2 linked regions of the Ruegeria pomeroyi DSS-3 genome follow. Each later gene encodes a partner of the first gene's protein in a complex. Links are inferred from orthologs where the notes say so. Each region holds a gene or a part of one and is shown in the gene's direction. Other genes may lie near its edges.

The links.
Region 2: the proteins of trxA (region 1) and trxB are in contact, whole or in part, in a crystal structure (PDB 1F6M), measured with the Escherichia coli proteins. The link is inferred for Ruegeria pomeroyi DSS-3 from one-to-one orthologs.

The regions. Positions count from the first base shown.
Region 1 is NC_003911.12:4,087,494-4,094,899, forward strand. What follows is about bases 2,325-5,268. They hold trxA (thioredoxin), read left to right. Parts: upstream 2,325-3,608; coding sequence 3,609-3,929; downstream 3,930-5,268. Other genes in these bases: addA (double-strand break repair helicase AddA), read left to right, coding at 2,325-3,548; SPO_RS19665 (Lin0512 family protein), read left to right, coding at 4,017-4,367; SPO_RS19670 (Lin0512 family protein), read left to right, coding at 4,364-4,741; SPO_RS19675 (helix-turn-helix domain-containing protein), read left to right, coding at 4,821-5,268. Also shown: double-strand break repair protein AddB, read left to right, coding at 1-195; more of addA, read left to right, coding at 192-2,324; more of SPO_RS19675, read left to right, coding at 5,269-5,651; SPO_RS19680 (ArsJ-associated glyceraldehyde-3-phosphate dehydrogenase), read left to right, coding at 5,685-6,683; organoarsenical effux MFS transporter ArsJ, read left to right, coding at 6,680-7,406. UniProt on the Escherichia coli protein: Participates in various redox reactions through the reversible oxidation of its active center dithiol to a disulfide and catalyzes dithiol-disulfide exchange reactions.
Region 2 is NC_003911.12:955,967-963,418, reverse strand. What follows is about bases 2,878-5,867. They hold trxB (thioredoxin-disulfide reductase), read left to right. Parts: upstream 2,878-3,896; coding sequence 3,897-4,838; downstream 4,839-5,867. Other genes in these bases: SPO_RS04540 (adenylate/guanylate cyclase domain-containing protein), read left to right, coding at 5,367-5,867; SPO_RS04545 (RES family NAD+ phosphorylase), read left to right, coding at 4,843-5,307; SPO_RS04555 (Lrp/AsnC family transcriptional regulator), read right to left, coding at 3,180-3,680; SPO_RS04560 (Hint domain-containing protein), read left to right, coding at 2,878-3,081. In the rest of the region: SPO_RS04570 (class I SAM-dependent methyltransferase), read left to right, coding at 1-793; peptidoglycan editing factor PgeF, read left to right, coding at 790-1,545; SPO_RS23185 (hypothetical protein), read left to right, coding at 1,814-1,954; more of SPO_RS04560, read left to right, coding at 2,296-2,877; more of SPO_RS04540, read left to right, coding at 5,868-7,064; SPO_RS04535 (bifunctional sulfate adenylyltransferase/adenylylsulfate kinase), read left to right, coding at 7,256-7,452.

The DNA.
Region 1 (7,406 bases):
CCGCTGGACGCCGAACCCCCGGCCAGGGTCTGGGCCGAGCTGCACCAGCTGATCGGCGCCTATTTCGAGCCAGATCAGGGCTTTACCGCGCGCCGGATGCTGCACAAGGACAGCGATGCCGGCGATTACGATCATCTGGCCCGGTTCGGCGAATGGGACCGCAGCGCCACGTCCGAACCCGAGGATCTGACATGAGCGCCCGCAACGCGGCAACCGAACGGCAGGTACAGGCCGCGCGGCCCGATACCTCGACCTGGCTGGCGGCAAATGCCGGTTCTGGCAAGACCAAGGTGCTGACCGACCGGGTGGCGCGGCTGTTGCTCAGCGATGTGCAGCCGCAGCACATCCTGTGCCTGACCTATACCAAGGCAGCGGCCAGCGAGATGCAGAACCGCCTGTTCAAGCGGTTGGGCGAATGGGCGATGCTGGCCGATGCGCCGCTCAGGGCGCAATTGTCGGATCTGGGGGTGCCGGGGGCGATCGACGACGCGCGGCTGGCCCATGCCCGTACCCTGTTTGCCCGCGCCATCGAAACGCCCGGCGGGCTCAAGATCCAGACCATCCACTCGTTCTGCGCCACGCTCTTGCGCCGGTTCCCGCTTGAGGCCAAGGTCAGCCCGCAGTTCTCTGAAATGGAGGACCGCGCCGCCGCCCTGCTGCGCGAAGAGATCGTCGAGGATCTGGCCGCCGGCCCGCAAGCGGCGCTGGTCTCGGATCTGGCCCGCCACATCACCGATACGGATTTCGCCAGTCTGACCGCCGCCATCTGCCAGCAACGCGCGGCCTTTGCCCAACCGCTGGACTGGGCCGGGCTGCTGACCCTGTTCGATCTGCCCGAGGGGTTCGACACCCAGGCGCTGCTCTCCTCGGTCTTTCTGGGGGGCGAGGTTGAACTGATCCGTGCCCTCCTGCCTGCGCTGATGGGCAGCGGTTCCAATGACCAAAAGGCCGCCGCGCGGCTTGCCGCCTTTACCCGGCCAACGCTCGACGGGCTGATCGTGCTCGAACAGGTGCTGTTGACCGGCGCCAGCGCTAAATCACCGTTCTCGGCCAAGATCGACAGCTTTCCCACCAAGGGGCTGCGCCAGGGCGCGCTGGCCCGGCAGATGCCGCAGCTCGAGGCGCTGATGCTGCGGGTCGAGGCGGCGCGCGACCAGCGCCTAGCGCTGGCTGCCGCGCAGAAATCGCTGGCGCTACACCGGTTCGCAGCCGTGTTCCTGCCGGAATATGACCGCCGCAAGCAGTTGCGCGGCTGGCTCGACTTTGACGACCTGATCCTTAAGGCGCGGCAATTGCTGACCGATCCGAGCGTCGCGGCCTGGGTGCTTTACCGCCTTGACGGTGGCATCGACCATATCCTGGTGGACGAGGCGCAGGATACCAGCCCCGAGCAATGGGACGTGATCGAAAAGCTGGCGCAGGAATTCACCAGCGGCGAAGGCGCGCGCTCGGGTGTCGAGCGCACCATCTTTGTCGTCGGCGACAAGAAACAGTCGATCTATTCCTTTCAGGGCGCCGACCCGGACGCGTTTGACCGCATGCAGGGAGAATTCGGGCGCAAGCTGCGCGATTCAGGCTCTAACCTCGAAGATCTGACGCTGGAATTCTCGTTCCGCTCGTCCAGCGCGATCCTTGGGCTGGTCGATCTGGTGTTCCGGGACCGGGCACAGGCCGGGTTCCGCAAAGAGTCGTTGCACCGCGCCTTCAAATCCGACCTGCCGGGGCGTGTCGACCTTTGGCCGCTGATCGACAAGGTCGAGGACGAGGAGGACGGCGACTGGACCGATCCGGTGGACCGGCCCGGCGCGCGCCATCACACGGTGATCCTGGCCGAACGGGTCGCCGGGCAGATCAGGGAAATGATCGACCGGGGCGAAACCATCCCGGTCGACGGAGAAACGCCCGGCACCTTTGCGCGGCGGCGGGTCCGGCCCGGAGATTTCCTGATCCTGGTACAGCGCCGATCCGACCTGTTTGCCGAGATCATCCGCGCCTGCAAGGCGGCGGGCCTGCCCATCGCGGGGGCCGACCGACTCAAGGTCGGGGCCGAACTGGCGGTCAAGGACCTGGCCGCCCTGCTCAGCTTTCTGGCCACGCCCGAGGACGACCTGTCGCTGGCCACGGTTTTGAAATCGCCGCTGTTCGGGTGGAGCGAACAGCGGCTCTTCGATCTGGCGCATCGCCGAAGCGAACGCTACCTGTGGGCGGCTCTCAGGGCGCGCCGGGCCGAGTTTGCCGAAACGCTGGCCGTGCTCGACGACCTGCGCGGACAGACCGATTTCCTGCGCCCCTATGACCTGATTGAGCGGATCCTGACCCGGCATGACGGGCGCCGCAAACTGCTGGGCCGATTGGGCGCCGAGGCCGAGGACGGGATCAACGCCCTGCTCAGCCAGGCGCTGGCCTATGAACGATCGGACATTCCCAGCCTGACCGGGTTCCTGGTCTGGATGCAGACCGACGATCTGGAGATCAAGCGCCAGATGACCGGGGTGGGCGACATGATCCGGGTGATGACGGTGCACGGCTCCAAGGGGCTGGAGGCACCCATCGTGATCCTGCCCGATACCGCCCAGCGCCGCGCACCGCGTGATGCCGAGATCATGCTGGCCGAAGGCACGCCGCTGTGGCGGGTGCCGCGCGACAGCTCTCCGGCGCTGCTCTCGACCGCGCGCGAGGCGGCGCAGTCGCGCGAGATGAACGAGCGGCTGCGGCTGTTGTATGTGGCCCTGACACGGGCGGAAAAGTGGTTGATCGTGGCGGCGGCAGGCGATCTGGGCAGCGATGGCAACAGCTGGTACCAGGCGGTTGCGAACGCGATGGCCGAGGCCGGGGCGACCGGGACCGAGGGCGATATCCTGCGGCTGGAACATGGCGACTGGACCGCGCCTGCGCTGGTCGAGGAACGCGCCACGCCTTATACGGCCGAGACACCGCCGGACTGGGCCAGCCGCCCGGCGCCTGCGCCCGTGGCGGCGGTCAAGACCATCGCGCCCTCGGATCTGGGCGGCGCCAAGGCCCTGCCCGGCGAGGCCGGTCAGGACGAAGAAGCCGCCAAGGCGCGCGGCAGCCAGTTGCACCTATTGCTGGAACATCTGCCCGGCACCGATCCGGCGGGCTGGCAGGATCATGCGCGGCGCCTGTTGCCCGATCTTGATGCCCTGCTGCGCGACGATCTGCTTGCCGAGGCACGCGGCGTGCTCAACTCTCCGGCGCTGGCCGAAATCTTTGCCCCCGGCACCCTGGCCGAGGTGCCGATTACCGCGCCGCTGGGGGCAAGGCGCTTGCACGGAGTGATCGACCGGTTGCTGATCGGTGATAGTGAAATCGGCGTCGTCGACTTCAAAAGCAACGCGGTGGTGCCCGCCCGGCCCGAAGCCTGCCCCGAGGGGCTGTTGCGGCAGATGGGCGCCTATGCCTACGCGTTGGAACAGGTCTATCCCGGCCATACCATCCGCACCGGTATCCTCTGGACTCGCACCGCGCAGATCATGTGGCTGCCTCACGATCTTGTGGCCGCTGCCCTGGGTCGCATCCAGATATCTTGACCTCCCCCCATCGGGAACCTACCTTTCCGGCCCAAGTGCATCCCTTTTTGGAGACAGTCCATGTCCACCGTAGCCGTCACCGACGCAACCTTCGACGCCGAAGTCAAGAATTCGGACATCCCCGTAGTGGTGGATTTCTGGGCCGAATGGTGCGGCCCCTGCAAACAGATCGGCCCCGCCCTGGAAGAGCTGGCAACCGAATATGCCGGCAAGGTGAAGATCGCCAAGGTCGATGTGGACAGCAACCCCAATGCCGCCGCCGCCATGGGCGTGCGCGGCATTCCGGCTCTGTTCATCTTCAAGGATGGTCAGGTCGTCTCGAACCGCGCCGGCGCGGCGCCGAAAGCGGCGCTGCAGAACTGGATCGACAGCTCGATCTGAGGCCGGTTTCACGGTATGAACCAAGAGGCGCCCCGCATCGGGCGCCTCTTTTTCGTTCCGATCACGGGCGATGGCAGGAGAGGCAGAATGGCTAAGACGCGCGTATTGGTGGAATTCGGCATGGGCAGTTCGCTCAGGCGCGAGGATTATACCGAGGCGGCGCTGCGCGCTCTCAAGGACGCGCTGTGGCACAACTCGGTCAACATGGCCGAGCTGTTCGGCTTTCCGAAAGAGGCGATGATCGTCGATGCCGAGATTGGCGTGCAGCGGCCCGAGGCGGTGGATAACGTAGCGCTGGCGGCAGTGTTTCCCTATGGCCAGCCCAATATAACGGTCCGGCAAGGCGGGCTGGACATCGACAAGCCGCAGGGCGGCGGACGCACGGTCATCGCCAATGCGGCGGTCGTCGTTTCCTTTGACATGGAGGCGGTGGGATGAGCGATCATCGGATGATCCTTGAGATGGGCACAGGTAATGACCTCTATGGTCAGGATTATACCAAGGCGGCGCGACGGGCGGTTCAGGACGCTCTGCACCATTCCTCGATCACGCTGTTTTCGAAACTGGGGATCGATCACGGACAGATGCGGGTGCAGGTGACTATCGGCGTGCAGCGACCTGATCAGGTCGATTGCGATGCCGTCGCCGCCGAACTGCCGCGTGGGGTTGCCACGGTGTGCGCGGTGCTGGGTGGGTTGGACGTGGCGGACCCGGATGCCGGAACCCACCATGTCGTGGCAACTGCCGCGATCGAGGCGTACCTGCCCTCCCTTGCGGGCAAATATCAGCTGACACGGAACGATCCGGTCTGAACACCCTCAGCCGAGCGTGAGCAGGAGGGACAGCGCAAAGGGGCTTGTGCGAATCCTTTATTTCGATAAAACGCGAAATATGGAAATAACGATTCCCCTCCGCCTGTCCACCCTTGGGCACCCGCAACGGCTCGCCGTGTTCCGCCTGCTGATGCGGCGCTATCCGGGCCGCGTCGCCGCCGGTGAAATCGGCACCGCGCTGGATGTGAAGCCCAGCACATTATCGTCATATCTTTCTGCTTTGGTGCAGGTGGGGCTGGTGACCCAGACCCGCGAGGGCACCTCGCTGCTTTACCAGGTGGATATGGACGGGATGCGTGAGACGATGAATGGGCTGTTCCTGGATTGCTGCCGGGGCCGCCCTGAATTGTGCGCGCCAACCGATCTTTCCAACTTCGCGACGAGCCCACTCATGACCCACCCGGCCTTCAATGTCCTGTTCATCTGCACCGGCAATTCCGCCCGCTCGATCTTTGCCGAGACCCTGTTGCGGGACGAAGGCGGTGACCGGTTCAACGTCTTTTCAGCAGGGACCAGGCCCTATTCCGAGCTGAACCCCCACGCGGTCGAGGTGCTGCGCGCCAAGGGTCATGACGTGACCCGCCTGCGCGCCAAGAATATTGCGGAATTTACCACCCCCGAGACGCCGAAGTTCGATTTCGTCTTTACCGTCTGCGACCGCGCCGCAAACGAGGAATGCCCGGCCTGGCAGGGGCAACCGATCTCGGCCCATTGGGGCATGCCTGACCCGGTCAAGGCCGAGGGCAATGGCGCGCAGAAAAGCCTCGCCTTTCAGCAGGTCTATGGCACGCTCAGAAACCGCATTCGCGCATTCGCTAACCTGCCTTTCGAGCAGCTTGACCGGATTTCCCTGCAACGCGCGGTCGATGATCTGGGCCGCGAGGCCTGACCCGATCCGATCCGATTTTTCAAAGGAATTATCATGACCGTTTACGCACTGAATGGACTTGGCCGTATGGGCAAGCTGGCCCTGAAACCGCTGCTGGAGCGCGGCGCAGAAATCGCCTGGATCAACGATGCGGTGGGCAGCCCCGAGATGTTCGCGCATCTGCTGGAATTCGACACCGTACATGGGCGCTGGCAGGCCGAATTCGGCTGGGATGACCAGTCGATCACCATCGACGGCACCCGGATTCCGGTCCACACCAGCCGCCGGATCGAGGATCTGCCGCTGAATGGGGTGGATGTGGTGATCGACTGTACCGGCGTCTTCAAGACCGAAGCGAAACTGACCCCCTATTTCGATGCGGGCGTCAAAAAGGTGGTGGTCTCGGCCCCGGTCAAAGATGGCGATACGGCAAACATCGTCTATGGCGTGAACCACGATATCTACGAGCCTGCGCGCCACCGGATCGTCACCGCCGCCAGCTGTACCACCAACTGCCTGGCGCCGGTGGTCAAGGTCCTGCACGAAGGGGTCGGGATCAAGCACGGCTCGATCACCACGATCCATGATGTCACCAATACCCAGACCATCGTCGACCGCCCGGCCAAGGACCTGCGTCGGGCGCGCTCGGCGCTGAATTCGCTGATCCCCACCACCACCGGCAGCGCCACCGCGATCACGCTGATCTATCCCGAACTCAAGGGGAAGCTGAACGGCCATGCGGTGCGGGTGCCGTTGCTGAATGCCTCGATCACCGATTGCGTGTTCGAAGTCGCCCGCGACACCAGCGCCGAAGAGGTCAACGCGCTGTTCAAGGCCGCGGCCGAGGGGCCGCTGAACGGCATCCTGGGATATGAGGAGCGGCCGCTGGTCTCGGCCGATTACACCAACGATCCGCGATCCTCGATCGTGGATGCGCCCTCGACCATGGTGGTGAATGGCACCCAGGTCAAAATCTATGCCTGGTATGACAACGAGATGGGCTATGCTCACCGGCTGGTCGATGTGGCCATCATGGTGGGTGACAGCCTGTGACCCGGGCCCCGTCCGAGCGTGGCGGGTTGTCGGCCTATATCGCTGTCACCGCCGCCTATTGGGCCTTCATGCTGACCGATGGCGCCCTGCGCATGCTGGTGCTGCTGCATTTCCACATGATGGGCTTCAGCCCGGTGCAGCTGGCCTATCTGTTTGTGCTCTACGAGGTCGCGGGCATGGTCACCAACCTGTCGGCGGGCTGGATCGCGGCGCGGTTCGGGCTGGCGGCCACGCTCTATGCCGGGCTGGCGCTTCAGGTGGGTGCGCTGGTGGCCTTGTCGCAACTGGATCCGGGCTGGCAGATTGCCACATCGGTGGCCTTTGTCATGGTCGTGCAGGGCCTGTCCGGCGTGGCAAAGGACCTGGCCAAGATGTCCTCGAAATCGGCGGTCAAACTGCTGGCGCCAAAACAGGGCGACGGGTTGTTTCGCTGGGTCGCGGTGCTGACAGGGTCAAAGAACGCGGTCAAAGGCGTGGGGTTCCTTCTGGGCGCCGTTCTGCTTGGGTTCGCCGGTTTCACCGCTGCAACACTGGGCATGGCGGCGATCCTGGCGGTGATCCTGCTGGCGGTGCTGGTCGCCATGCCTGCCGGCCTGCCCAAGGGCCGCAAGGGGGCCAAGTTTTCCGAGGTCTTCTCCAAATCCGCCAATATCAACTGGCTCTCGGCGGCGCGGGTGTTCCTGTTCGGCGCCCGCGACGTGTGGTTCGTGGTCGGCATCCCGG
Region 2 (7,452 bases), 3.1 Mb from region 1 along the record:
CGACGCCCTGCGCGCCACCCGCGCGGTGCCCGGATTTCACGAAGCCGCCCGGCTCTGGCTGGTCGAGGCCTCGCCGGTGCTGCGCGCAACCCAGGCGCAGGCGCTGGCTGGCCATGACCCGCAGTGGTGCGACACTGTAAGCGACCTGCCCGCGGGGCCGCTGTTCGGGGTTGCCAACGAATTTTTCGACGCCTTGCCGGTGCGGCAGTTCCAACGCGCGGGCGCGGTTTGGCGCGAGCGTCTGGTCGGTGCGCGGGATGGCGCACTGTGCTGGGGGCTGGGCGCCGAGGCGCTGCAACCGGCGCTGGCGCATCGGCTGGAGGACACGCGCGAGGGCGATCTGGTCGAACTGTGCCCCGCTGCCGGGCTTATCCTTTCGGAACTTGCCAGCCGCATCGCCGCCGATGGCGGCGCCGCGCTGATCGTCGATTACGGCGACTGGCGCTCGCTGGGCGATACGGTGCAGGCGCTGCGCAACCATGCCCCCGCCGACCCGCTGGCCGATCCCGGTCAGGCCGACCTGACCGCGCATGTGGATTTCGAAGTGCTGGCCATGACCGCCCGCGCCGCTGGCTGCGCCCATAGCCGCCTGAGCACCCAGGGCGTGTTTCTGGAGCGCCTGGGCATCGCGCAGCGGGCACAGGCGCTGGCGCGGCACGCGGATGAAGCGGCATTGGATCGGCTGATCACCGCACATCGCCGGTTGACGCATCCCGAGGAAATGGGAAACCTGTTCAAGGTGCTGGGCCTCTATCCCTCGGACGCCACCCCACCACCCGGATTGGAACCATGACGCTGGAAATCCTCACCGCCGACAGCCTGTCCTTTGTCCGCCACGGGTTCTTTACCCGCAGGGGCGGCGCCTCGTCGGGCGTGTTCGCCGGGTTGAACTGCGGCTCGGGCTCTTCTGACCAGACCGACGTGGTGATCCTCAACCGGGCGCGCGTGGCGCAGGCGATGGAGGTCGAGCGCGAGGCGTTGGTCGGCGTGCATCAGGTGCATTCGCCGGATGTGGTCACCGTCACCGGGCCGCTGAACGACAAGCCGCGCGCCGATGCGCTGGTCACCGCGACACCGGGCCTGGCCCTGTCGGTGCTGACCGCCGACTGCCAGCCGGTGCTGTTTGCCGACCCCGAGGCCGGGGTGATCGGTGCCGCCCATGCCGGATGGCGCGGCGCCCGCGACGGGGTGCTTGAGGCGACGCTGGACGCAATGGAGGCGCTGGGGGCCAGCCGTGCCGATATCACCGCCGTGATCGGCCCCACCATCTCGCAGCGTGCTTATGAGGTCGGGCCGGAATTCCTCGACGATTTCCTGGCCGAGGACATGGACAACAGCCGATTCTTTGCCAATGGCACCGGTGATCGGATGCTGTTCGACCTGCCCGCCTATGGCCTGCACCGGCTGCGCGCGGCGGGCTGCGGCCAGGCGGAATGGACGCGTCATTGCACCTATTCGGATGCCGACCGATTCTATTCCTACCGCCGCGCAACCCACGCGCGCGAGGCCGATTACGGGCGGTTGATCTCTGCCATTCGCCTGTGAGGACGGCAGCGGGCACGGCGGGCCGGTTTCGCCACATTCTGGCCCCACCTGCCACAGCCTGACGTTGTGCCAGAGATCGGGCGAGAATTTTCCCGATACATATAAGCACGTTACGCATGCGTGAGGTGCTGTTAACCCCGCGCTAACCAAGACCGAATTGTCGCTCATTTTTCAAGGAAGCGCCCCAGACCTGCCCCAAACTGCTGGCACATTCGACGGTAGCAGAAACATGACGCCGCACAGTCGGCACTCAGGCAGGAGCAAGACCATGACCCAGACGCGCTTTGTGAAATCGGTAGTTGCAACCGCCGCAAAGACCGAAGTGCAGATGCCCTGGGCCCGTGGCGCGCGCCGGGCGGCGATGATCGCCCGCCGGAATGCCGCACAGATCAAGGCAAAATCGGCCTGATCAAGAGATTAGTCGCGGAGGGCCGCTCGCTGCCTTTCCGAGGACCCGGGTCCGGACGCTGCCCCTGACCGGCCCGGCACAAGAGCCCGCCCCGCCGTATCGCGGGGCGGGACTTGGGGGCAAATTAACGAGTTTGGACGTTAGCGCGTCCATTTGGAAACAGTTCTGAGGGGAACGCTGCATTAGCCACGGAAACCGGGTTTTCCTGTCTGATTTTTTGACAATTTGATCCGTTTCACCGCATGTTTCCGTCGATTCAGATGAGGACATCTTGTCCGTCTGACGTCGTCGGTGGGGGCCGACGCAGATGCGACCCGAAGTAGGAAAGGGCCGATATCGCCATGTCTATCCCCCATTCGCTCGCCAGGGCGGCGCGTAATGCTGTCCATACAAGTCCCCTGTTGCAGGATCCGGCAGCGCTGCGCGGCCCCCAGCCGCGCCCGCAGATGCGCCGTTACGAGGTCAGCACCCTGCTGGAAAACGGAAATGTCGTTCAGACCCGCCATATCGCGCCGGCCCTGCCGCTGTTCGAGGACGCGTTCTGCGCCTTTTCGCGCGGCTCGCTGATCGACACCGATTGCGGCCCCATGGCGATCGAGGACCTGCTGCCGGGGGATCGGGTGATCACGCAGGACGGTTCCGCCCAGGAAGTGGTCTGGAAAGGCTCGACCGTGATCGTGCCGGGCCGCGTCTCGGCCACCGGTCGCGACTATCGGCTGACCCGAATCATGGCGGATGCCTTTGGCATGCAGCGCCCGATGTCCGGCGTCATCGCAGGCCCCTCGGCCCGGCTGCTGGCGACACCCGGCCACCTGCGCGCGCTGGCGGGCGACCAGCCAATGCTGACCCCGGTGCAGCATTTCGTCGATGGCATGGGGATCATCGAGACCGCGCCGCCGACCCCGATCGAGGTGTTCCATATCTGCCTGCGCCGCCATGCGGTCATCAATGTCGACGGGTTGCAGTTCGAGACCTATCACCCCGGCGTTCAGGCCGTGCGGGTGCTCAGCCAGGCGATCCGCTCGTTGTATTTGAATCTGTTCCACCACATTGATCAGCTGACCGATTTCGGCCCGCAGGCATTTGCGCGCGCGGGTGAAGGTGAAATCGACGCGATCCCTGCCTGAGGAAAGGGCAATGGGTTTATTGGTGTTCTGGGCGTTATGCACATTGGCAGCGATCTTGCTGCCACCGATGACCGGGCGGTATCGCCTTCCTGCCGACTTCAGGCAGACCGGCTCAAACGTTCCTCGAGTACATCAAAGGGAACACCCGGCTCGTCCTTCGCCCCGCGAATGACCAGCGAGGTCTTGACGCTGGCCACGTTGGGCGTGGTCAGCAACTGACCGGTCAGAAAGCTCTGGAAACTGCTCAGGTCGGGGGCCACGCATTTCAGCATGAAATCGACCTCGCCGTTCAGCATATGGCATTCGCGCACCAAGGGCCATTCGCGGCAGCGCGCCTCGAACGCGCTCAGTTCCACCTCGGCCTGGCTTTCCAGCCCCACCATGGCAAACACCTGCACCTCGAATCCCAATTGGCGGGCATTGACCTCGGCGTGATAGCCGCGGATCAGCCCCGCGTCCTCAAGCGCGCGAACACGTCGCAGGCAGGGCGGCGCCGAAATTCCAACCCGTTTGGCCAGCTCGACATTGGTCATGCGGCCATCCGCCTGAAGCTCCGCCAGAATCTTGCGGTCTATCTCGTCCAGCCGGTGCGCGACCATGAACAACTCCCGTTTTTTGCGGTTCTTATAACAGCCCCGGTCGGCTGCGCAATAATCTTTCGTACATGCGCAATTTTCTTCCCGAGCCTTGCCGGATCACACCTCGATGCCCGGCGACACACGCGAATGTGCAAAGGGGTTTAAGAGCGCGCGCCGGGCGGTTATATCCCCTCTTCGACAGGCGGTGCGCCGCCAGCCATCTGCATTGGGGATATCATGGCCGAGACACGTCACACCAAGGTTCTGATCATCGGGTCCGGGCCTGCGGGCTATACCGCCGGCGTCTATGCCAGCCGCGCCATGCTGGAGCCGATCCTGGTTCAGGGGATCGAGCCGGGCGGCCAGCTGACCACCACCACCGAGGTCGAGAACTGGCCCGGCGATACCGAGGTGCAGGGCCCCGACCTGATGGTGCGGATGGAGGCCCATGCCAAGGCGATGGGCTGCGAGATCATCGGCGATATCATCACCTCGCTCGATACCTCGGCGCGTCCCTTTGTCGCCAAGGGCGACAGCGGCACCACCTATACCGCCGATGCGGTGATCCTGGCCACCGGCGCCCGCGCCAAATGGCTGGGGATGGAGAGCGAGGAGAAGTTCAAGGGCTTTGGCGTCTCTGCCTGCGCCACCTGCGACGGGTTCTTCTATCGCGGACAGGAAATCGTGGTGATCGGCGGCGGCAATACAGCGGTCGAAGAGGCGCTGTTTCTGACCAATTTCGCGTCCAAGGTGACGCTGATCCACCGCCGCGACGAGCTGCGCGCCGAGAAGATCCTGCAGGATCGCCTGTTCAAGAACGAAAAGATCGTGCCGCTGTGGTTCAACCAGCTGGAAGAGGTCTATGGCACCGACGCCCCGCTGGGTGTCGAAGGGGTCAAGGTGCGCAACGTCAAGACCGGCGAGATCACCGACATCCCCTGCAAGGGCGTGTTTGTGGCCATCGGCCATGCGCCCGCCAACGAGCTGGTCAAGGATGTGCTGGAGCTGCACAATGGCGGTTATGTCAGCGTGAAACCCGGCACCACCGAAACCTCGATCCCCGGCATCTTTGCCGCCGGTGACCTGACCGACCACAAGTACCGCCAGGCGGTGACCAGCGCCGGCATGGGCTGCATGGCCGCGCTTGATGCGGAGCGGTTCCTGGCGGAGCAGGAGTGAGCCGGTGATCGACTTCTCCGGCACCGTCTGGAGAATTCTGTTCGCCGATCTGGCCGGGGCGCCCACCGCCCCGGCCCGCGCGCCCGAGGGGCGGTTTCACCATTCCGGCCAATGGGCGCTTTATGCCTCGCTGACGCCCGAGGGCGCGGGCGTCGCGATCCGGCGCTATGTGGGGCCGCAGGACCCACCCCGTGTGATCGTGCCGCTTGAGGTGACGCGGGCCTGGCTGGCCGATCTGCGCGGTCGCCCCGAGGTTTCGCAGATCTGGCAGGATATTCGCGCCACCGGCGCCGCCGCACCCAGCTGGCCCTATTCCGACACGGCCCGGGCCGAGGGGGCGCAAGGGCTGCTCTATTCCTCGCGCTCGCGCCCCGAATTGAGCCATATCGTGCTGTTCGACCCGGGCCCGGTCCGGGCCGGCGGCACGGCCCCCCTGCCCTGGCCCGGCACCGACATCACCACCACATGACTTGACCGCCCGGCCCCGGCCCCACACACTTGACCGTGAGAGCACAAGAGACGGGCGGCATGGGCACAAGCGCACTCTGGCGGGGCAGTCTGGCGACACGTCTCAGGATCGCAAGCGGGCTGATCCTGTTTGCCTATGCCTTCTTTCATTTCGTCAATATCGGGCTGGGCCTGATCAGCCCCGCCTGGATGGAGGCATTTCAGGATGCCCGCCAGGTGATCACCCGCAGCCTTGTGGGCTCGATCCTTCTCTATGGGGCGCTGCTGATCCATGCCGGGCTGGCGCTGAGCGGGCTGGCACGGCGGCGGCGCCTGCGCATGCGCGCAAGCGAGGCGGTGCAGGTCGTGCTGGGCCTGCTGATCCCACTGCAACTGATCGCGCATCTGACCCACACCCGCTATGCGCACGAGGTTTATGGCGTCAATGACGAGATGAGTTATCTCATCATCCTGATGTGGCCCAATATCTCGATCTGGCAGCAAAGCGGACTGCTTCTGGTGGTCTGGATCCATGGCTGTATCGGCCTGCATTTCTGGCTGCGGCTGACCAGCTGGTGGCGCGCCTGGGTGCCCTGGATGATCGGACTGGCGGTGCTGGTGCCCGCCTTCGCGCTGGCCGGGCTGCTGACCGAGGGGCGGCGGATGTTCGCGATCTTCACGAACGATGCGCAGAGACCGGGCTATATGGAGGCGTTCAACTGGCCCGATGCAGCGACGTTCGGTGCGCTGTTTCAGGTCAAGGACCTGGGCCTTGCGGTTTTCTGGGGGCTGCTGGCGCTGACCGCGGCCATCCACCTTGGCCGCAGGCTGCTGCGGCGGCGCAATGCGGTGCGCATCCGGTATGTGGACGGGCCCGAGATCGTGTCCGAGCGCGGCCTGACCCTGCTTCAGATGTCGCGCAGCCACGGCGTGCCCCATACCGCCCTGTGCGGCGGCAAGGGGCGCTGCACCACCTGCCGCGTGGTGATCGAAGCAGGGGCCGACCTGCTGCACCCCCCCTCGGAGGTGGAGCTGCGCAGCCTGCGCGCGGTGGGCGCACCGCCCAATACGCGGCTGGCCTGCCAGATCCGGCCCACCGATCCGGCCACGGTCTTTCGCGTATTCCGCCCCGAGGGCGGCCGCAGTCGCGCCCATGCCAGCCAGGGGCAGGAACGGCAACTGGCGGTTCTGTTCCTGGACATGCGCGGCTTTACCGCCCGCACCACCGGGCAACTGCCCTATGACGTGGTGTTTCTGCTCAACCGTTTTTTCGATGCGATCGTGCCCTCGGTCATCGGCGCCGGCGGCACCGTGGACAAATACCTGGGCGACGGGTTTCTGGCGCTGTTCGAGGCGCGCGATGCCCAGACCTCGGCCCGCGCCGGGATCGAGGCGGCGCGGAGCATCGGCGCGGCACTCGAAGTGTTCAACCGGACGCTGGCCGCCGAGGGGACACCGCCGGTACGGATCGGCATGGGACTGCATCTGGGCACGCTGGTGCTGGGCGAGATCGGGGCCGCGGGCCATGCCCCCCGCACCATCATCGGCGACACGGTCAACGCCGCCAGCCGGCTCGAGGCCGAAACCAAGGCGCTGGGGGTCGAGCTGCTGATTTCCGAGGCCGTGCTGCACGCGGCGGGTGCCGATCTGAGCGCGCTGGAACTCGGCAGTTTCGCGCTGCGCGGGGTGCCACAACCGGTCGCCGCCCTGCCCGTCGCCACTGCGGCAAAGCTATCGCTCGACCAAACCAGGGGCGAACCAAGTTCCAGCCAACCCTGAAATCCGGCAAAAAATCCGGAAAAGTTCCGCCCTGGCGTCAAGAAACCAGCAAAAACCTTTCGATTTGTCGCGGAATGGCACAATTCGTCCTTTGTTGCGCCGCAGTCCTAGACAATCTGCGGCACACGGGTCTATTGCACCGCCAACACAGACCCCTCAACGCAGTGACCTTACAGATCAAGAGTATCGACATGACCATGCTGAGCAACCTCGCTCCGATCCCGGAACTCTATGTCTCCTACGACTCGGCGCAGAAACTGAAGATGGAGGCGGCCGAGCTGAAAAGCCACGATCTGTCTCCACGCCAGATCTGCGACCTCGAACTCTTGATGAACGGCGGCTTCTCGCCCCTCAAGGGTTTCCTGAGCGAGGCCGATTACAACAACGT